2 linked regions of the Sphaerotilus montanus genome follow. The protein of the gene in region 1 interacts with the protein of each later gene in a pairwise test. Links are inferred from orthologs where the notes say so. Each region holds a gene or a part of one and is shown on either strand. Other genes may lie near its edges.

Region 1 (6,470 bases):
CTGGCGCTGCACGGGGTCGATGCTGATGGCCTGCAGCGCGATGGCCGCGAGCGCGGCGGGCACGTCGGGGTTGTGCTCGCGCGGTGGCCGCGGGCGGGCGGCGCGCACGGCAGCGCGGATCTCGGCCAGCGAGGTGCCGCCATACGGGCGGTGGCCGGTGAGCAGCTCGTACAGCACCACGCCCAGGGAGTACACGTCCGTGCGCGGATCGCATTCGAGGCCGTCGAACTGCTCGGGGGCTGCGTAGAACGGCGAGCCCAGTGCCGGTCCGCCCACGGTGTCGGTCTGGTGCAGCAGCTGGGCGATGCCGAAATCGAGCACCACCGGCCGCGTGCGTCCGACCATGAAGATGTTGGCGGGCTTGATGTCGCGGTGGACCACGCCCTTGCCGTGCGCGTAGCTCAGCGCATCGGCCACCCGGCGCACGATCAGCGCGGCCTGCTCGGCGGTGGGGCGCCAGCCGGTGCGCAGCATCTGCGACAGGTCCTTGCCCCGCAGCAGCTCCATCGCGATGTAGGCACCGTCCGGACTGACACCGGCGTCGTGCACCGTCACGATGTGGGTGTGGCTGAGGCGGGCGGCAGCGCGGGCCTCGTCGAGCACGCGCTCGGTGAGGTGCTGGCGTTCGTGCTCGGGCACCACCAGCGGCAGGGTCTTGACGGCCACCCGCCGGGCCAGCACGGTGTCATAGGCCGACCAGACCGTGCCCAGTCCACCCGCCCCGAGTGGCCGCTCCAGCACGTAGCGCCCCATCTGGCCGCTGGCGGCCAGGGGGTCCTGGTCCTCGGTCCGTGGTGCAGGGGACAAGGGCAAGGGCACGGACACGCGGCCCGGTGCCTGTCCGTTCAGATCCGCGTCCAGCAGCTGGGTGGATTCGCTGGGCGCTGTGCTCTGGCGGCGTGGTGGTCGTCCGAGGGCCTCCCCGATCTGCTGCTCGAACGGGATGCTGTCCGGCGGCAGGGTGTCTTCGCCGAGATCGGACGGATCCCCCGGACTGGTCGGCAGCCAGAGGCCGGACGCACTGTCGGCAAGGAACGCGTCCCGGGCTGCGGGGCGGGTGTCGTCGGGCGTTCGGATCGTCGGGGGCATCAGGCGGGTCATGGGCAGGGACGCTGGGCAGGCCCGGAGGTCGTCAGCGCCCCAGCACGCGTTGCAGGCGTCGCACGGCCTCGTGCAGATCGTCCATGGAGCTGGCGAAGGACAGGCGCGCGTAGCGGCCCGTCTCGGCGTGGCCGAAGTCGCGGCCCGGGGTGAGCGCGACGTGGGCACGCTCCATCATGTCGAAGCAGAACTGCCAGCTGTCGGGCGCGTGGGCGGTGACGTCGAACCAGACGTAGAACGCCCCGTCCGGCTGCACCGGCACCGTCAGGCCCAGTGCGTCCAGCGCGGGCACGATGTAGTCGCGGCGGGCCTTCATCGTGGCGCGGCGCTCCTCGCACACGGCCAGCGTCTCGGGCGTGAAACAGGCGAGTGCGGCCTGTTGCGCGATGGCGGAGGCACAGATGTAGAGGTTCTGCGCCAGCTTCTCGACCGGCGCCACCAGCGCTTCGGGCAGCACGAGCCAGCCCAGGCGCCAGCCCGTCATGCCGAAGTACTTGGAGAAGCTGTTGACCACCAGCACGTCGTCGCCCAGCGCGAGCGCCGTCCGGGCATCGCCGTCGTAGCTCAGGCCGAGGTAGATCTCGTCGACGATGGTGATGCCGCCACGGGCGCGCACGACCTCGACGATGCCGGCGAGCGTCTCGGCGGGCACCGAGGTTCCGGTCGGATTCGACGGCGAGGCCAGCATCACGCCGCGCGTGGCCGGTCCCCAGGCGTCGGCGACCGAGGTGGCGTCGAGCTGGAAGCGCTGGGCCGGCGTGGTGGGCAGCAGCCGTGCCGTGCCGCCCGAGGCCGTCACGAAGTGGCGGTTGCAGGGGTAGCACGGGTCGGGCATCAGGAACTCGTCGCCCGGCTCGACCAGCGCGGTGCACAGCAACTGCAGCGCTGCCGAGGCGCCCGCGGTCACCACGATGCGGCCGGGATCGATGTCCACGCCCCAGCGGCTGGCGTACCAGCCCGACAGCGCCCGGCGCAGCGCGGGCAGGCCGACGGCGTGGGTGTACTGCGTGCGGCCGGCGTCCAGGCAGGCCTGCGCAGCCGCGACCACCGCGGGCGGTGCCGTCTCGTCCGGCTCGCCGATGTTCAGGTAGAGCATCCGCTCGCCACCTTGCGCCGGATCGCAGGCCGGGGTGCGGGCGATGGCATCCGCCGCCTTGGCGCACTCCATCACCCAGAACGGCTCGATGCCGGCCACGCGCTGGGCCAGGCGCAGCGGATCGGGCTTCGACGGTGCGGGGCGCAGGCTCATCCGGCGCGGGGGGCCGAGCGGGCCAGACGCTGGGCAGCCACCTCGTCCGGGCGCAGATCGACGGCGGCCTTGTCCAGCACGCCGTTGACGTACTTGTGGCCATCCGTGCCGCCGAAGGCCTTGGCCAGCTCGACCGCCTCGTTGATGGCGACGCGGTAGGGCACGTCCACGCAGTGCTGCAGCTCGTACAGGCCGATCAGCAGCACACCGTGCTCGATCGGCGACAGCTCGACGATCGGACGGTCGAGGTGCGGGGTCAGCAGCAGGTCCAGCGCGATGGCCTGTTCGATGCAGCCTTGCAGCAGGGCATCGAACATCGCGCTGTCGCACTTGCTGAACTCGTCCTGCTCGCGCATGTGGGAACGCACGACGCTGGTCTCGGCGCGGCTGATCTGCCACTCGTAGAGGCCCTGCAGCGCCAGCTCACGGGAACGGCGGCGGGCGGATTTGGGACGTGCAGCCCCCGGGCCGGTGGTGGTGCCGCGGGGTTTGGGGGTCGAGTTCAAGTCAGGTCTTCCAGCAAGTTGGCCATTTCGACGGCGACGCGGGCAGCGTCGCGGCCTTTCTCTTCGGTGCGTGCCCAGGCCTGGGCTTCGTTCTCGACCGTGAGGATGGCGTTGGCGATCGGCACGCCGTGGTCCAGCGACACGCGGGTGACCGCAGCACCGCTCTCGTTGGCGACCAGCTCGAAGTGGTAGGTCTCGCCGCGGATGATGCAGCCCAGGGCGATCAGCGCGTCGTGGTCGTCCGAGTCGGCGAGGGCCTGCAGTGCGACGGCCACTTCCAGTGCGCCCGGCACGCTGACATGGCGGATGTGCTTGCGCTGCACGCCGAGCAGCACCAGCTCGTTCACGCAGTGCTCCGCGAGGGCGTCGGTGATGGCCGCGTTGAAGCGGGCCTGGACGATCGCTACCCGCAGGTCGCTGCCGTCGAGGCGGGGGGCCGTGCCCTTGTCTGCGCCTAGCATGGTGTGTTCCTTGGGTTGGAGTTCAGGTTCAGGCGGCCACCGGCATGAAGCCGGTGACTTCGAGACCATAGCCGACCATGCTGGGCATGCGGCGCTGGTTGCTGAGCAGCTTCATGCGGCGGATGCCGAGGTCGCGCAGGATCTGGGCACCGACACCATAGGTGCGCAGGTCCATCGTCGGGCGCGGCGGCTCGCCGGTGGGCGGCAGGGCCACGCCGAGCAGGGCCTGGGCATCCTGCGCCACGTTCAGCAGCACGGCCACGCCGCGGCCGGAGTCCTGCAGCGTGGTCAGCGCCTGCGGCAGCGACCAGGAATGGCGGGCGCGGCCGATGTCCAGCAGATCCATCACCGACAGCGGCTCGTGCACACGCACCAGCACCTCGTCCTCGTCGGTCCAGCGGCCGGCGCTCAGCGCCAGATGCACCTGGCCGGTGCGGTCGCGGTAGACGCGGCTGTCGAAGGCACCCCAGGGCGTCGTCAGGCGGTCCTGGTGCAGGCACTCGATCAGCGACTCGTTGCCGCTGCGGTAGGTGATCAGGTCGGCGATGGTGCCGATCTTGAGGTTGTGCTCGCGGGCGAATTCCTGCAGGTCGGGCAGGCGCGCCATCGTGCCGTCGTCCTTCATGATCTCGCAGATCACGGCCGACGGCGACAGCCCGGCCATGCGCGCCAGATCGCAGCCGGCTTCGGTGTGGCCGGCGCGCATGAGCACGCCGCCGTCCTGCGCCTGCAGCGGGAAGATGTGGCCGGGCTGCACCAGATCGCGCGCCACGCTGTCGCGCGCGACCGCGACCTGCACGGTGCGGGCGCGGTCGGCGGCGGAGATGCCGGTGGTCACGCCGGTGGCCGCCTCGATCGAGACGGTGAACGCGGTGCTGTGCTTGGTGCCGTTGCGCGCGGCCATGGGCGGCAGCTGCAGGTGCTCGCAGCGCTCGCGCGTCAGGGTCAGACAGATCAGTCCACGGCCGTAGCGGGCCATGAAATTGATCGCTTCAGGGGTGACCAGATCGGAGGCAAAGACCAGATCGCCTTCGTTTTCCCGGTCTTCTTCGTCGACCAGGATGATCATGCGTCCGGCCGCCAGCTCGGCGACCAGCTCGGGAATGGGTGAAATCGGCATCCCGCGATTGTAGGCGGCTCAGGCCGGCGAGCCGAACCCCGTTGCAGATCGTGCCATCAGTCGCACGTCGCCGCCGACGCGGGTGAGGTCGGTGAACACCAGCGGAGCGGCGTCGGCCAGCGCGGCGAGCGGGCCGAAGGCGGCCATGTCGCGGCCGGCGCCGATCAGCTTGGGGGCGAGGTAGACGAGGTATTCGTCGACCAGTCCGGCGCGCACGAAGCTGCCGTTGAGGTGCTGGCCGGCCTCGATGTGCAGCTCGTTCACGCCGCGCCGGGCCAGCGTTTCCAGCACGGCCGGCAGGTCGATCCAGCCGTTGCTGTCGGTCTGCACCGGCGCCAGGGTCACGTTCGAGCGCGACAGCGCCGCGGCCCGCGTGCTGTTCAGCGCTGCCGCGGTGCAGCACAGCAGTACTTCGCCGGGCACCTCCAGCAGCCGGGCCGACGGCGGAGTGTCGAGCCGCGCGTCGAGCACGACCCGCAGCGGCTGGCGGGCCGTCGGCACGAGCCGCACGTCGAGCCGCGGATCGTCCTCGCGCACGGTGCCGATGCCGGTCAGCACGGCGCCGGCCCGGCGGCGCCAGGCGTGGCCGTCCGCGCGGGCCTCCGGGCCGGTGATCCACTGGCTGGTGCCGTCCGGCAGGGCGGTGCGGCCGTCCAGGCTGGCGGCGACCTTCAGCCGCACCCAGGGCCGCCCGCGCAGCATGCGCGAGAAGAAGCCGATGTTGAGTTCGCGCGCGGCGTCGGCCATCAGCCCGTGGGCGACCTGGATGCCGGCCGCCTGCAGGCGCGCCAGCCCCTGTCCGGCGACCAGCGGATTCGGGTCCAGCACGGCGGCGACCACCCGGCCCACGCCGGCGGCGACCAGCGCGTCGGCGCAGGGCGGCGTGCGGCCATGGTGGGCGCAGGGCTCCAGCGTGACGTGCACGGTCGCGCCGCGCACGTCGTGGCCATCGGCCTGGGCGGCGCGCAGCGCCATGATCTCGGCATGCGGCCCGCCGGCCTGCTGGGTGTGGCCGGCACCGAGGACACGCCCCCGCCCGTCGCTGATCACGCAGCCCACCCGCGGATTGGGGTCGGTCAGGCCGATGCCGAGCGCCGCCCATGTCAGCGCCTGGGCCATGGCCACCTGGTCGTGGGCCGTGAAGGAGGAGGAGGTCGGTGTGTCGCGCATGGGCGTGATTGTCGGCGCTGGCGACTGGCCAGCCTTCACGGCTGGTGCGCCAGCGTGCTGTCGTCCACCGGATTGTCCGTGGTGAACGTGCCGAAGGGGCCGGCGTCGAGCGGACAGCGCGCCGCGGCCCGGATCACCAGGAAATTCTGGTTGCCCAGCGCGGTGGTCACGACGCTGTAGCTGGCGGGGTGCTCGATGTTGTCGATGCGGCCGTTGCCGTCGTGGTCTGCGCTGTAGCGGCAGATGCGAAAGCGCCCGGTGTTGCCCCCTGTCACGCTGACCAGCAGCCAGTCCTGTGGCACCAGATCGAGCCGGCCGGACCAGCGGGGCGCGCCGCCCGAGACCGGAGGCACTGGCTGGACCACGCAGTGGTAGGCGATCGAGGTCCTGGCCGTGATGCCGGGTGGTACGCCGGTCGGACCGTCCTGTGCGCACTCCCAGGCCGGACTGGGGTGGCCTGTGGTGGTGAGCGTCAGGCGAAGGCCGGTGCCCATGGCCAGGCTGGTGGGCCGTTCCGCATCCGCGGAGGTGAGGGTGTCGCTGTCCGTGGCGAAGCGGATGTGGCCGCCGAGCAGCAGGCCGCCGAGCGCCCGGCAGTTGCCGAGACTGGCCGCGTCCAGCGCGGCGGCCGGCACGCCGACCGCGCTGTCGCAGCGCCCGGTCACGTCGCCGGAGCGGCTGTCGAACAGCCAGACCAGCGCCGCGTCGGTGCGCGGCTTGAAGGCGTGGCGGCCATCACCGAGGTCGTGCGCGGTGGCCGGGATGCGCAGCGAGCGTTCCGGCAGGCCTGGGCCGAGTGGCCCGGGACTGCCTGGCGGCAGCCTGCGGTTCAGCAGCGTGGCGGCTCCCAGTGCGGGATCGAG
Region 2 (14,574 bases), 2.3 Mb from region 1 along the record:
GCCGAGGCGCTGGGCGGCGAGGCGATGCTGCAGACCGCCAAGGAGGCCAGCGGCGGCCTGATCGTGCGCTCGATCGTTCCGGTGCCGGACCTCGACGGGCGCGTGGTCGGCGTCGTGATGGCGGGGACACGCTTCGACAACCCGTTCGCACGCCGCATCGCACAGGACAGCACGGTCGAGCTGGCCATCGCCACCCCGATCGGCGTCGTCGCCCGCTCGTCCGACCGGTTCCACATGACCCCGACGCTGCACCAGAAGCCGCTCGAACAGGCCCTGTTCGAGCGCCGACCGGTGCTCGTCTTCGACCTGGACCAGGACAACCTGCGCCAGTACGTGCCGGTCCGGCTGGGCGACGAGACCTTCGTGCTGATCGTCCAGGGGGACGCGCAGGCGGCACAGGCCCATGTCGTCGTCGCCGCCCGCGAGGCCACGCGCTCGGCCATGACGATGTTCGGGCTGGCGATCGTGGCGACCAGCCTGTTCGCGATGACGCTGGGGCGGCGGCTGCGCCAGATCAAGACCCAGGCCGAGCACCTGGCCCGGGACATCACGGGCGAGGTCCACGTGAGGCCTGCGGGCAGGAGCCTGCCCTTCGCCAGCGGTGGCTGCGAACTCGACGCGCTGGAACACGTCTTCGACCACACGGCCCGCTCGGTGGCCCGACACCACGAGGCGCTGCACCGCGCCAAGGTGCTGGCCGAACATGCCGCCGACAGTGACCCGCTCACCGGCCTGCCCAACCGGGGCTGCCTGATGCGCATGCTGTCGAACCGGCTGGCCGAACAGCCGGGCGAGGACTGGGCGCTGCTGTTCCTCGACCTCGACGGCTTCAAGCAGGTCAACGACCAGCGTGGCCACGATGTCGGCGACGCGCTGCTGTGCGAGGCGTCGGAGCGGCTGGTCCGGCTGGTCGGACGCCGGGAGGACGTGACGCGGCTCGGGGGTGACGAGTTCGTGCTGATCGCGCATGCGGACGGCCCGCCGCTGGCGCCGCAGCGGCTGGCGCAGAAGATCATCCATGCGCTGGAGCAGCCCTTCCACCTCGAAGCGGACGCTCCGCCGGTGCAGGTCTCGGTCTCGATCGGCATCGCGCTGCATCCGGAGCACGGCCGCGACGCCAGCACCTTGCTCAAGCACGCCGACATGGCGCTCTACGCCGCCAAGGGCGCAGGGCGGCGGACGTACCGGCTGTATGGCAGTCCGTCGGAATCGATGGGGACTTGATGCGCCACGGGACCAGCGGCCATCGGCGACAATCCCGCCCCTATGAATGCCCTCTTCGAAGACGCCGGAAAATTCCTCGCCGGACGCGTGATGTCGGAAGCCGAAAGCTCGATGCAGATCGAGCTGGACTCCGGCAAGCGTGTCAAGGTCAAGGCCGCCAATGTGCTGCTCAAGTTCGAGAAGCCCTCGCCCGCCGAGCTGATCGCCGAGGGCCAGCGTCTGGCCGAGGAGATCGAGCTGGAGCTGGCGTGGGAATTCGCGCCCGAGGACGAGTTCGCCTTCGCCGATCTGGCGCGCGACTACTTCGACGCCAAGGCCGGCCCGACCCAGCAGGCGGCCGCCCTGTTCAAGCTGTTCCACGCGCCGCACTATTTCCGCCGCATGGGCAAGGGGCTCTTCCGCAAGGCGCCCGAGGACATCGTCAAGGCCGCGCTGCTCGCGATCGAGAAGAAGGCGCAGGTCGCCGCGCAGATCGAGGTCTGGACCACCGCGCTGATCGCCAGCCAGTGCCCGGAGCCGGTGCGCAACGAGCTGTACAAGATCCTGTTCAAGCCAGACAAGAACGGGCCGGAATACAAGGCCGTGGTCGAAGCCGCCAAGCGCTCGCAGCGCGCACCGCTCGACCTGCTGCTCGACTGCAAGGCCATCGACAGCCCCTACCAGTTCCACTGGCGGCGTTTCCTGTTCGAGACCTTCCCCAAGGGCACGAATTTCCCCGCCGCGCTCACGGCCCCCGCCATCAAGGACGAGCTGCCGCTGGCCTCCGTGCGTGCCTTCTCGGTGGACGACTCGGCCACGACCGAGATCGACGACGCGCTGTCGGTGCAGGGACTGGGCACGGGCACCGTCATCTTCGGCGTGCACATCGCCGCGCCCGCACTGGCCATCGCCCCCGATTCGCCCATCGACAAGGTGGCGCGCGACCGGCTGTCCACCGTCTACATGCCCGGCTGGAAGCTGACCATGCTGCCGGACGACGTGGTGCAGGCCTACACGCTGCAGGAAGGGCGTGACTGCCCGGCCGTGTCGCTGTACGTGACGATGGACGAGGCGACGCTCGAAGTGAAGTCCAGCGAGACGAAGCTGGAGCGCGTGCCGATCGCCGCCAACCTGCGCCACGACAAGCTCGACGCGGTGGTGACCGAGGCGGCGCTGACGGGCGCGGCGCCGGCGGACTTCCCGTTCGCGGCCGAGCTGTCCTTCGGCTTCCGGCTGGCCAGGCACCTGAAGGCGCAGCGCGAGGTCGTGCGCGGCAAGCCGGAAAACTTCAACCGGCCGGACTACAACTTCAAGCTCGTCGATGCTGCCGGCCAGTCGCCGGTGGAGCCGCCGAGCGGCCACGAGACGGTGCAGATCAGCGAACGCCGCCGCGGCGCACCGCTGGACACCATCGTCGCCGAGGCCATGATCCTGGCCAACAACACCTGGGGCGGCTGGCTGGCCGAGCTGGGCGTGCCGGGCATCTACCGCAGCCAGGCGAGCATGGCGCCGGGCGTCAAGGTCCGCATGTCGACCCGCGCGCAGCCGCACGCCGGCATGGGTGTGGCGCACTACACCTGGGCCACCTCGCCGCTGCGGCGCTATGTGGACCTCGTGAACCAGTGGCAGATCATCGCCTGCGCCCGCCACGGCCGCACCGCCGCGCTGGTCGCGCCGTTCAAGCCCAAGGACATGATGCTGATGGCGATCATCTCCGGCTTCGACACCGCGTACTCGGCCTACAACGGCTTCCAGAACGCCATCGAGCGCTTCTGGACGCTGCGCTGGCTGACCCAGAACGGCATCACCGAACTCGACTGCGCCGTGATGAAGGACGGGCTGGTGCGCGCCGACACGCTGCCGCTGGTGCTGCGCGCCGCCGGGGCGGACGCGATGCCACGCGGTGCCCGGGTCCGTGTGCGGCTGGGCGAGCCGGACCTGCTGACGCTGGAAGTCGGCGGCAGCGTGCTCACCCGCCTGGATGACTCGACCCGCAGCGACGACGACGCCGTGCTCGAAGACGATGCCGAGGAAGGTGCCGAGGCCGCCGCGACCGGACTGGCCCTGGCGATCGACGTGCATGACGCCGATGCATCCACCGACACCGCGGCGCCAGTACCATCGGCATCCTGACCCACGTCCGACACGCCGACACGCCGACCCGCCGACCCGCCGATCCACGATGCAGCGTCTCAAGCAACTCTCGACCCTCCAGACCGCCCTGCTCCTGTCGGTCGGCCTGCACGCGGCGGTGCTGATGGTGCGGGTCGTGGATCCGCAGGCCTTCGACCGGATCCTGCAGGACACACCGCTGGAGGTGGTGCTCGTCAACGCCAGTTCGGCCGAGGCTCCCACCAAGGCCCAGGTCATCGCCCAGCGCAACCTGGCGGGCGGTGGTGATGCGGACAAGGGCGTCGCCACCTCGCCACTGCCGCCCTCGCCTGCCGACCAGGCCGGCAACGCCATCGACGACGCCACGCGCCAGATCGAGCAGATGCAGGCCCAGCAGACGCAGCTGCTCACCCAGATCAAGCGCGAGCTGGCCCGGCTCAACACCCCCGACCCCGTGCAGGCGGCCGACAAGACCCCCTCCGCCGCGCACGCCGAGGAGGAGCGCCGCCGCCAGCTCATCGACCAGCTCGCACAGATCGAGAAGCGCATCAACGACGAAAACGCCCGCCCGCGCCGCCGCTACGTCAGCCCCGCCGCGCGCGAAGGCGTGCACGCGATCTATTACGACTCGCTGCGCCGCCGCATCGAGGACATCGGCACCCGCAACTTCCCCGAAGCCGACGGCGCCAAGCTCTACGGCGAACTCAGCATGCTGATGGAAGTCGACAGCCTGGGCCGGGTCGTCGAGGCCGAGGTGATCAAGACCTCGGGCAACCGTGCACTCGACCGCAAGGCGCAGTCCATCGTGCGCGGCGCTGCACCGTACGGCCACTTCACGCCGGCCATGCGCAGCCAGTTCGACCGGCTGGTGTTCGTGTCGCGCTTCCGCTTCACGCGGGACCAGGGCGTGCAGGCCTCGGTCGAGGATGCCACGCCCAAGAACGCCCCCGCGCAGTGAGCGCCCCGGACACCCCACCCACCGTTTCACTTTCCCCACGCCCGCCATGGACCGCTACGCCGTGATCGGCCACCCCGTGGAGCACAGCCGCTCCCCCGACATCCAGGCCCGCTTCGCGGCCCAGACCGGCCAGTCGATCGACTACACCCGCCTGCGCAGCCCGCTCGACGGCTTCACCGCGACGGTGCGCCAGTTCGCCGCGGACGGCGCGCATGGCTGCAACGTCACCGTGCCCTTCAAGTTCGAGGCCTGGCAGCTCGCCCCGCGCCGCACGCCACGCGCCCAGCGCGCCGAAGCCGCCAACACGCTGCGCTTCGACGCCGACGGCTGGTGGTGCGACAACACCGACGGCATCGGGCTGGTGCGCGACATCACGGTCAACGCCGGTGTGGCGCTGGCAGGCCGGCGTGTGCTGCTGATCGGCGCGGGCGGCGCGGCAGCAGGCGTGCTCGGGCCGCTGATCGAGGCCGGCCCCAGCGCGCTGGTCGTCGCCAACCGCACCGCAGAGAAGGCGCAGGCGCTGGTCGATCGCCACGCCGATCTGGCACGTGACCACGGCGTCGCGCTGAGCGCCGCGCCGCTGGACGCACCCGGCACGGCCTTCGACATCGTCATCAACGGCACGGCCAGCAGCCTGTCTGGCGCTGGCGTGCCCGTGCCCGCCAGCGTGCTGCAGGCAGACGGGCTGGCGGTGGACATGATGTACGGCGCCGGTGCGCGCGCCTTCCTCGACTGGGCGGCGCAGCATGGCGCCACCGGCCGGGACGGGCTGGGGATGCTGGTCGAGCAGGCTGCGGAAGCCTTCTTCGCCTGGCGCGGCGTGCGGCCGGACACGGCGCCGGTGCTGGCCGCGCTGCGGGCGCAGGTGGACGGCGTCCGCTGAACCCGCGATGACGGCCACAGCCCCGCTCTGGCGCAGCCACCTCTGGCGGCTGCTGGCCCTGCTGCTGCTGAGCGCGGTGGCGCTGCAGCTCTACTTCGTGCTGCGCATCGCGCTGATGGTGGTGGTCGATCCGCAGTCGACGCCCTTCCAGCGCAGCGAGATCTGGCGTCTGGCCACGGAACAGGGCCAGGTGCTGTGGAGCCAGGCGTGGCGCGACCGCGACCAGCTCGGCCCGCACCTGCAGCGTGCCGTGATCGCCAGCGAGGACGCCGGCTTCAACGAGCACAGCGGCGTCGAGTGGGATGCGCTGGAAAAGGCCTGGGAACGCAACCAGCGCGCCGAAGCTTCGGCAGAGAAGCGCAACGGGCTGATCGAGCAGCGCGAGCAGAAGGCGGCCAGCCGCGGCAAGCCGCTGGCCACGCCGCTGCGCCGGGTCGAGCCCAAGGTGGTCGGCGGCTCCACCATCAGCCAGCAGCTCGCCAAGAACCTCTTCCTGTCCGGCGAGCGCACCGCCGCACGCAAGGGCCAGGAGTTCCTGCTCACCTTCATGCTCGAAGGCCTGCTGGACAAAGGGCGCATCCTGGAGATCTACCTCAACAACGTCGAGTGGGGCGAAGGCGTCTTCGGCGCGCAGGCTGCTGCCGAGCACTACTTCCACGTCGACGCCGCCCGGCTCGCTCCGGCGCAGGCGGCGCGGCTGGCGGTGATGCTGCCGGCGCCCAAGCGCTTCGAGCAGCGCCCCGGCTCGCCCTACCTCGTCAGCCGCGCCGCGACGATCACTGCGCGCATGGGGGCCGTTCCACTGCCATGACTGCCTACAACACCCTGACCGAAGAAATTGCCGCCAGTGCCGCCCGGCTGGTGGTCGAGGAAGGCCTGGAGTACGGCCCCGCCAAGCGCCGTGCCGCCCGCGACCTGGGCCGGGGCGCGTCACGCAGCGTGCACATGCCGGACAACGACGCGGTGGAGGACGCCGTGCGCGAGTACCTGGCGGTGTTCTGCGCCGACACGCAGCCGGCCGAGCTGGCCGCGCTGCGCAGCGTGGCCGCGCTGTGGATGGAGCGGCTGGCCGAGTTCCGCCCGCACCTGACCGGCGCCGTCTGGCGCGGCACCGCCACCCGGCTGTCCGCCGTCCACCTGCAGCTCTACTGCGACGACTGCAAGTCGGCCGAGCTGGCGCTGATCAACCAGGGCGTGGACTACGACGTGGGCAGCGTGAACGGGCCGCGCCACCAGCCGGTCGACGTGCTGAGCCTGGCGCAGCGCTGCGATGCGCTGGGCGAACCCGTGACGGTGTTTCTCACCATCCTGGACCATGACGACCTGCGCGGCGCCCTCAAGGCCGACGCCCAGGGCCGCACGCAGCGCGGCGACCTGGCCGGTCTGCGCCGCCTGATGAACGAGGAGAACACCCCATGAACCGCAGAAGCTGGATCGGATTGAGCGCCGGCGTGGCCGTGGTGGCCGGCGGGTCGGGCTGGTGGGCCCGGCAGCGTGCGGCCACGCCGGCCCTCCAGACGGCAGCCCCGGCCGCCGCGTCGGCGTCGGGCAGCGGTGCGCAAGCGCCGTGGTCCCTGCGCTTCGACCGGCCCGAGGGCGGCACGCTGGCACTGGCTGACCTGCGCGGGCGGCCGCTGCTGATCAATTTCTGGGCGACCTGGTGCCCACCCTGCGTCAAGGAAATGCCGCTGCTCGACACCTTCGCCCGTACCCAGGCCGCACGCGGACAGGCCGGCTGGCAAGTCATCGGACTGGCCGTGGACGGCCCCACGCCCGTGCGCGAGTTCCTGGTGAAGACGCCGGTGGGGTTTCCGATCGGACTGGCCGGTTTCGGCGGCACCGAACTGGCGCGCCAGATGGGCAACACGACCGGGGGCTTGCCCTATACCGTGGTGCTGGGTGCGGACGGTCAGGTGCTCCACCGCAAACTGGGTGAGACCAATCTGAAAGAACTGCAAGAGTGGGTCGGTGCTGCAGGCGCAGGCACCACAGGATGAACGGTTTGGTTCTTGCGCGAACCTCGGCCCGTGGCATCATCGCGGACCTCGCCGACCGGGTCTCAATTTGTGAAGACCGTCATCGAATGGAACAGAAAAGCGCGTAAAGTCTGGGGTTTGGCTGACAAACCCGCGGCAACACGGCCCATCTGACGCGAGTCCTGCACGCGAACCGACGCGACAGGGCCGCCGCCGGCCAGCGGGGCACGCATCCGACTGCCCCGCTCACTGCAACCCGAGTATCACGGAGCCCCCATGGACCTTCGCAAGCTGAAGACCCTGATCGATCTGGTGTCGGAATCCAACGTCTCCGAACTGGAGATCACCGAAGCCGACGGCAAGGTGCGCATCGTCAAGCAAAGTACGGCACCCGCCATGGTGATGGCCGCGCACTACCCCGGTCAGCCCATGGCCCATCCGGCACCTGCCGCACCGGTGGCGGCTGCCGCGCCGGCGGCACCGGTGGCCGAGGTCATCACCGGCCATGTCGTCAAGTCGCCGATGGTCGGCACCTTCTACCGCGCCTCCAACCCCGGCGCCAAGGCGCTGGCCGACGTGGGCACGGTCATCAAGAAGGGCCAGTCGGTGTGCATCATCGAGGCCATGAAGATCATGAACGAGATCGAGTCGGACGTGGACGGCACGGTCACCAAGGTGTTCGTCGAGAACGGCCAGGCCGTCGAGTACGGACAGCCGCTGTTCATCATCGAATAAGGCCCGCGCCATCATGTTCAAGAAGATCCTGATCGCCAACCGCGGCGAGATCGCGCTGCGCATCCAGCGGGCGTGCCGCGAGATGGGCATCCAGGCGGTGGTGGTGTATTCCGAAGCGGACCGCGACGCCAAGTACGTCAAGCTCGCCGACGAAGCCGTCTGCATCGGCCCCGCCCCGTCGCAGAAGAGCTATCTGCACATGCCCGCCATCATCTCGGCCGCCGAGGTGACGGACGCCGAGGCGATCCACCCGGGCTACGGATTCCTGTCCGAGAACGCCGACTTCGCCGAACGTGTCGAGAAGAGCGGCTTCGCCTTCATCGGCCCGCGCCCCGAATCGATCCGTCTGATGGGCGACAAGGTCTCGGCCAAGGACGCGATGGTCAAGGCCGGTGTGCCGACCGTGCCCGGCTCGGTGGGCGAACTGCCCGACGACCCGAAGGAGATCATCCGCATGGGCCGCGAGACCGGCTATCCGGTGATCATCAAGGCGGCCGGCGGCGGTGGTGGACGGGGCATGCGCGTGGTGCACGCCGAGGCGGCCCTGCTGCACGCCGTGGAGACGACCAAGGCGGAAGCGGGCGCGGCCTTCAACAACCCGGCCGTCTACATGGAGAAATATCTCCAGAACCCGCGCCACATCGAGATCCAGGTCCTCGCCGACCAGCACGGCCACGCCGTCTGGCTGGGCGAGCGCGACTGCTCCATGCAGCGCCGCCACCAGAAGATCATCGAGGAAGCGCCGGCACCGGGCATTCCGCGCAAGGTGATCGAGAAGATCGGCGAACGCTGCGCGGCGGCCTGCCGCAAGATCAACTACCGCGGCGCGGGCACCTTCGAGTTCCTGTACGAGAACGGCGAGTTCTTCTTCATCGAGATGAACACCCGCGTGCAGGTCGAGCATCCGGTGACCGAACTGGTGACCGGCATCGACATCGTGCAGCAGCAGATCCGCATCGCCGCCGGCGAGGAGCTGCCCTTCACGCAGAAGCAGATCACCCAGCGCGGCCACGCCATCGAGTGCCGCATCAACGCCGAGGATCCGTTCAAGTTCACGCCGTCGCCGGGTCGCATCACGATGTGGCACCCGCCGGGCGGACCGGGCGTGCGCGTCGATTCGCATGCCTACAGCAACTACTTCGTGCCGTCGAACTACGACTCGATGATCGGCAAGATCATCGTGCACGCCGACACGCGCGACCAGGCGCTGGCCCGCATGCGCAGCGCGCTGAGCGAGATGCTGGTCGAAGGCATCCAGACCAACATCCCGCTGCACCGGCAGCTGATGTCCGACGCCGCCTTCGTGGAGGGTGGCACCAGCATCCATTACCTCGAAGGCTGGCTGGCCGCACGGAAGTCGCTGGGATGATCGAGCTGACCCTGCTCTGTCCGGCCGACCAGGTCGATGCGGTGTCCGATGCGCTGATGGAGGAGCTGGACGCGCTGGCCGTCACCGTCGAGGACGCGGACGCCGACACGCCCGACGAAGCCCCCATCTTCGGCGAGCCGGGCATGCCCGCGACGCTGTCGGCCAGCATTGGTGGCTGGCAGCGTTCGGTCGTCAAGGCCCTGTTCAACGACGAGGATGCCGCCACCGACGCCTGCACCCTGCTGCTGGCCCAGGACGGCGAGGATGGCGACAGCGCCTTCACCGATCTGCACGTCCAGGGGCTCTACCCCGTGGCGGACCAGGACTGGGTGCGTCTGACACAGTCGCAGTTCGAGCCGGTGCTGATCACGTCCGAGTTCTGGATCGTGCCCTCGTGGCACAAGCCACCGGCAGGCGCCACGCGCGTGATGCGGCTGGATCCCGGCCTGGCCTTCGGCACGGGCACGCATCCGACCACCCGCATGTGCCTGCGCTGGATCGCCCGCCACGCCGATCTGGCAAACCCGTGGCCACGTGTGCTCGACTACGGCTGTGGCTCGGGCATCCTGGCCATCGGCGCCGGACTGCACGGCGCCCGTGACATCGACGCGGTGGACATCGACTTCGCCGCCGTGGAGTCGAGCCGGGCCAATGCAGCAGCGAATGGCGTGACCCTGCACCGGGTCGGTCTGCCGGACCTGGCCGAAGGGCAGTACCCGGTCGTGCTGGCGAACATCCTGGCCGCACCGCTGAAGCTGCTGGCGCCGCTGTTGAGCGGTCATGTCGCACCGGGCGGTTCGCTGGTGATGGCAGGCCTGCTGGAACGCCAGATCGAGGAACTGCAGGCGACGTATGCCCCCTGGCTCGCGCTGGAAGTGGCAGATCGTGAAGATGGCTGGGTGCTGCTGACGGCGCGCCGCCCCTGAAATCGGGTGGTAATGGCATGATTCCGGCATGAGTCTGGCCACTTCCTGCCCCTCCTGCGGCACCGTCTTCCGGGTAGTGCAGGACCAACTGAAGATCTCCGAGGGCTGGGTCCGCTGCGGGCATTGCCAGGAGGTGTTCAACGCGCTGGAGGGGCTGTTCGACCTCGCACGGCGGGACACCAGGAGCGGTGCACCGGATCTCGCCACGCCCGCAACGACCAACCCGACCGATCCCGCGTGGCTGGAAACCCGGCCGGCGATGTTCTCGGACGGCAAGGTGCTGCGCGAACGACAGGAAGCGCTGCAAAACCGCGCACCGCCGCCTCCCGCAACACCCCCCTCACCCGCCCCGGCAGCACCATTGCCGGCGCCAGCACGCAGCGTGCCCGCCACGCGGGTCGAGATCAGCACCCGCCGCGCCGCTACCTGGGATCCATCGGTCCAGGAGCCGGAGCGCGGCATGGCGCCCACCCAGCCGGATCCTGGTGCCTGGCGCACGACAAGCGCCGACACGACACTGCCGACGCTGCCACCGGACGTGCTGGCGGATCCGGACCCCTTTCCTTCAGGCGACGAGACCGTCTACCCGGCCACGACCCTCGAATTCCGCTCCGAAGCGTTCAGCGCCTTCGCGGCAGCACGCCTGCAGCGCGAAGGCCGGCCGGACGTCGATCTGCCGCTGGACTGGCCTTCGGCACCCATGCCACTGCCGCCATCGACAGAGCCGCCCCCAGCCTCCGAACCGGTCGCCGCGGCCGAAGTCGTGCACACCAGCCCGCAGGAGTCTGGCGAAACCGCCCCGGAATCACCAGCAGCGACCCCGCCACCCAGCCCGACCCTGCCGTTCATCGACGATCTGGAAAAGACGCTGGACCTGAGTGCCGAGCGCATGTCCAGCCATGGCGCATCTGTGGAGGAGCGCCCCGCACCGACGACCGCAGAGGAGGCCACTGCCGAGCCCAAGGAGGCCGCTGCGGCGGTGGAGGACGGAACGTCCACAACCCAAGAGGTCGCTGTACTGCCGGACTTCGTGCGCCGTGCCGACAAGCAGGCACGCTGGCACCGTCCGATCGTCCGCGCCGCACTGGGCCTGGGCGCGCTGCTGCTGGGCGGTGTGCTGGTGGCACAGATCGGTCACCAGTGGCATGACCTGATCGCGGCTCGCTGGCCGGTCACGCGCCCCTTGCTGGAGCACGCCTGCGCGCAATGGCAATGCCAGTTGCAGCCACCACAGCAACTCGACGCACTGGTCGTGGACAGCACCGCCCTCAGCCGACCGCCCGGCAGCGACAGCTACCTGCTGGGGGTGACGCTGCACAACCGGGCCAGTCACACCGTTGCCGCGCCGCACATCGAACTGAGCCTGACGGACTTGTCGGGTGCCGTGGTGGTACGCCGGGTACTGGCCCCGACCGAATTCCGGCAGCCGGACCTGCTGGCGGCCTCCAGCGATGCGAGCTGGAGCCTGGAGTTCACCAGCACCAACCAGCGCATCGCCGGCTACACGCTCGCCGCGTTTTATCCCTGAGCCTGGGCCAGCAGCGTCGCTGCGTCGCTGACCTCGAACTTGCCCGGGCCTTCGACGTTGAGCGTCTTCACGACGCCGTTGTCCACCAGCATCGAGTAGCGCTGCGAGCGCACGCCGAAGCCCTTGGCGGTCAGGTCCAGCACCAGGCCGGTCGCCTGCGTGAACAGCGCGCCGCCGTCTCCCATCATGCGCACCTTGCCGGCAGCACCGTTCTCGCGGCCCCAGGCGCCCATCACGAAGGCATCGTTGACCGACACGCACCAGATCTCGTCCACGCCTGCGGCCTTGAAGGCATCGGCCTGGGCGATGTAGCCCGGCAGGTGCTGTGCAGAGCAGGTCGGGGTGTAGGCGCCCGGCAGCGCGAAGATGGCAATCTTCTTGCCTGCGGTTTCCTTGGTCACATCGAAGGCATTCGGGCCGATCGAGCAGCCATTGCCCTCGACTTCGACGTATTCGAACAGGGTGCCCGCGGGCAGTTGGTCGCCAATCTTCAGCATGGAAGAGTTCTCCGTTCAGGTGGGAAAAGGAAAGAGCCAGAATAAAAAAAACCGGCCGCCAGTATCCCAGCGTGCCGGTTTTCGCGTCATCCGAGGTCAGCAAGACCCCGGAAACTGTCGCGTATCAGGTCGTTCTCAGACCAGACGGGCCTTTTCGATCAGGCGCGTCACAACCCAGTTCTTGGTCTTGGAGAGCGGGCGGCTTTCCGAGATCTCGACCAGATCACCCAGCTTGAACTGGTTGGTCTCGTCATGGGCGTGGTACTTGCGCGAACGCGCCACGATCTTGCCGTACAGCTCGTGCTTGGCGCGACGCTCGACCAGGACGGTGACCGTCTTGGCGCGCTTGTCGCTGACCACGCGACCGACCAGGGTGCGGGTGTTCTTCTGCGCCGGAGCGGCAGCAGTCTGGACTTGGGCTTCGCTCATTGGGCGGCTCCCTTCTTCTTCTCGGTCAGGATGGTCCTGGCGCGAGCGATGTCACGACGCGTCTTGCGCAGCATCGTGTGGTTGGTCAGTTGCTGCGTCGCCTTTTGCATGCGCAGACCGAAATGGGCCTTCAGCAGATCGCTGATTTCCTTTTCGAGCGCGGCGACGTCCTTGGCGCGGAGTTCAGAAGCTTTCATTCATGTTCCCCTTGCTCAGGTACCGAACTGGCGCAACACGAAGGTCGTGCGCAGCGGCAGCTTGGCGGCAGCCAGCGTGAAGGCTTCACGGGCCAGCGCTTCAGGCACGCCATTGAGTTCATAGAGCACCTTGCCCGGCTGGATTTCAGCCACGTAGTACTCCGGATTGCCCTTGCCGTTACCCATACGCACTTCGGCCGGCTTCTGCGAGATCGGCTTGTCCGGGAAGATGCGGATGAAGACACGGCCACCGCGCTTGATGTGGCGCGAGATGGCACGACGGGCGGCTTCGATCTGGCGAGCGGTGATGCGGCCACGCTCCGTGGCCTTCAGACCGAACTCACCGAACGACACCAGAGCGCCACGGGTGGCGACGCCGGTGTTGCGGCCCTTTTGTTCCTTACGGAACTTGCGACGCGACGGTTGCAACATTCCTTATTCTCCTTTGGGGGCGGCCGGTGCAGCAGCACGGACCACGCGCTTGACGCCCGCTTCGCCCGCCGGGGCGCCAGCAGCGGCACCCGGACGGCGGTCGTTGTTGCCACGCGGCGCGCCACGGCGCTGTTCGCCCGGACGGTCGCTGCGCGGACCACGGCGGCGGCGGTCGTCTTCCGGACGCTCTTCGCGTGCGGCAGCCGGTGCTTCGCCATTGGCCAGGCGGTCGCCCTTGTAGACCCACACCTTGACACCGATGATGCCGTAGGTGGTCTTGGCTTCCGAGAAGCCGTAGTCGATGTCCGCACGCAGGGTGTGCAGCGGCACGCGGCCTTCGCGGTACCACTCGGTGCGCGCGATTTCGATGCCGTTCAGACGACCGGCCGACATGATCTTGATGCCCAGGGCGCCCAGACGCATCGCGTTCTGCATCGCACGCTTCATCGCGCGGCGGAACATGATGCGCTTTTCGAGCTGCTGGGTGATCGATTCGGAGATCAGCTGCGCATCGACTTCCGGCTTGCGCACTTCCTCGATGTTCACGGCGACAGGCACCTTGAGCATCTTGGCGAGTTGCAGCTTGAGGTTCTCGATGTCCTCGCCCTTCTTGCCGATCACCACGCCCGGACGTGCCGAGAAGATGGTGATGCGGGCGTTCTTGGCGGGGCGCTCGATCAGGACGCGCGAGACGGCGGCGCTCTTGAGCTTCTTCTTCAGAAACTCGCGAACTTCGATGTCTTCAGCCAGCATGGCCGCGAACTGACGGTTGCCGGCGTACCAGCGCGACGACCAGTTGCGCGTGACCGGCAGGCGGAAACCGATCGGATGGATTTTCTGTCCCATGGATTTCTTCCTGCCTTAGTTGCCAACGGTCACGTAGATGTGCGCGGTGGGCTTGCTGATGCGGTTGCCGCGGCCTTTGGCCCGTGCGGAGAAACGCTTCAGCGTGGCACCTTGCTCCACGTAGATCGAGGTGACGCGGAGTTCGTCGATGTCAGCGCCGTCATTGTGCTCGGCGTTGGCGATCGCGCTCTCCAGCGCCTTCTTGATGATGCCGGCGGCCTTCTTCTGCGTGAAGGCCAGGATGTCGAGGGCCTGACCGACCTTCTTGCCGCGGATCAGGTCAGCCACCAGACGACCCTTGTCGCAGGACAGGCGGACGCCGCGGACGATTGCTTGAGTTTCCATCGTCGCCGCTCCTTAGCGCTTGGCTTTCTTGTCCGCCGGGTGACCCTTGAACGTACGGGTCAGCGCGAACTCGCCCAGCTTGTGGCCGACCATCTGGTCGGTCACGTACACGGGCACATGCTGCTTGCCGTTGTGCAC

Evidence for each region.
Region 2: the proteins of ribD (region 1) and accC interact in binary tests that used the Escherichia coli proteins (3 or more experiments, as listed by UniProt). The link is inferred for Sphaerotilus montanus from one-to-one orthologs.

Annotation. Positions count from the first base shown.
Region 1 is NZ_JACCFH010000001.1:3,659,507-3,665,976, forward strand. Bases 3,532-6,470 are described here. They hold ribD (bifunctional diaminohydroxyphosphoribosylaminopyrimidine deaminase/5-amino-6-(5-phosphoribosylamino)uracil reductase RibD), read right to left. Parts: upstream 5,608-6,470; coding sequence 4,456-5,607; downstream 3,532-4,455. Other genes in these bases: ribBA (bifunctional 3,4-dihydroxy-2-butanone-4-phosphate synthase/GTP cyclohydrolase II), read right to left, coding at 3,532-4,437; BDD16_RS16700 (hypothetical protein), read right to left, coding at 5,643-6,470. Outside these bases: BDD16_RS16670 (serine/threonine-protein kinase), read right to left, coding at 1-1,101; BDD16_RS16675 (pyridoxal phosphate-dependent aminotransferase), read right to left, coding at 1,133-2,314; transcription antitermination factor NusB, read right to left, coding at 2,347-2,856; ribH (6,7-dimethyl-8-ribityllumazine synthase), read right to left, coding at 2,853-3,317; more of ribBA, read right to left, coding at 3,346-3,531. UniProt on the Escherichia coli protein: Converts 2,5-diamino-6-(ribosylamino)-4(3h)-pyrimidinone 5'-phosphate into 5-amino-6-(ribosylamino)-2,4(1h,3h)-pyrimidinedione 5'-phosphate.
Region 2 is NZ_JACCFH010000001.1:1,392,141-1,406,714, forward strand. What follows is about bases 7,085-10,058. They hold accC (acetyl-CoA carboxylase biotin carboxylase subunit), read left to right. Parts: upstream 7,085-7,880; coding sequence 7,881-9,236; downstream 9,237-10,058. Other genes in these bases: BDD16_RS06170 (TlpA family protein disulfide reductase), read left to right, coding at 7,085-7,153; accB (acetyl-CoA carboxylase biotin carboxyl carrier protein), read left to right, coding at 7,409-7,867; prmA (50S ribosomal protein L11 methyltransferase), read left to right, coding at 9,233-10,058. Outside these bases: BDD16_RS06140 (diguanylate cyclase domain-containing protein), read left to right, coding at 1-1,224; BDD16_RS06145 (ribonuclease catalytic domain-containing protein), read left to right, coding at 1,267-3,336; BDD16_RS06150 (TonB family protein), read left to right, coding at 3,386-4,273; aroE (shikimate dehydrogenase), read left to right, coding at 4,320-5,156; BDD16_RS06160 (transglycosylase domain-containing protein), read left to right, coding at 5,164-5,967; BDD16_RS06165 (hypothetical protein), read left to right, coding at 5,964-6,575; more of BDD16_RS06170, read left to right, coding at 6,572-7,084; more of prmA, read left to right, coding at 10,059-10,162; BDD16_RS06190 (zinc-ribbon and DUF3426 domain-containing protein), read left to right, coding at 10,191-11,690; BDD16_RS06195 (peroxiredoxin), read right to left, coding at 11,681-12,187; rpsQ (30S ribosomal protein S17), read right to left, coding at 12,323-12,616; rpmC (50S ribosomal protein L29), read right to left, coding at 12,613-12,813; rplP (50S ribosomal protein L16), read right to left, coding at 12,829-13,245; rpsC (30S ribosomal protein S3), read right to left, coding at 13,249-14,091; rplV (50S ribosomal protein L22), read right to left, coding at 14,107-14,436; rpsS (30S ribosomal protein S19), read right to left, coding at 14,449-14,574. UniProt on the Escherichia coli protein: This protein is a component of the acetyl coenzyme A carboxylase complex; first, biotin carboxylase catalyzes the carboxylation of the carrier protein and then the transcarboxylase transfers the carboxyl group to form malonyl-CoA.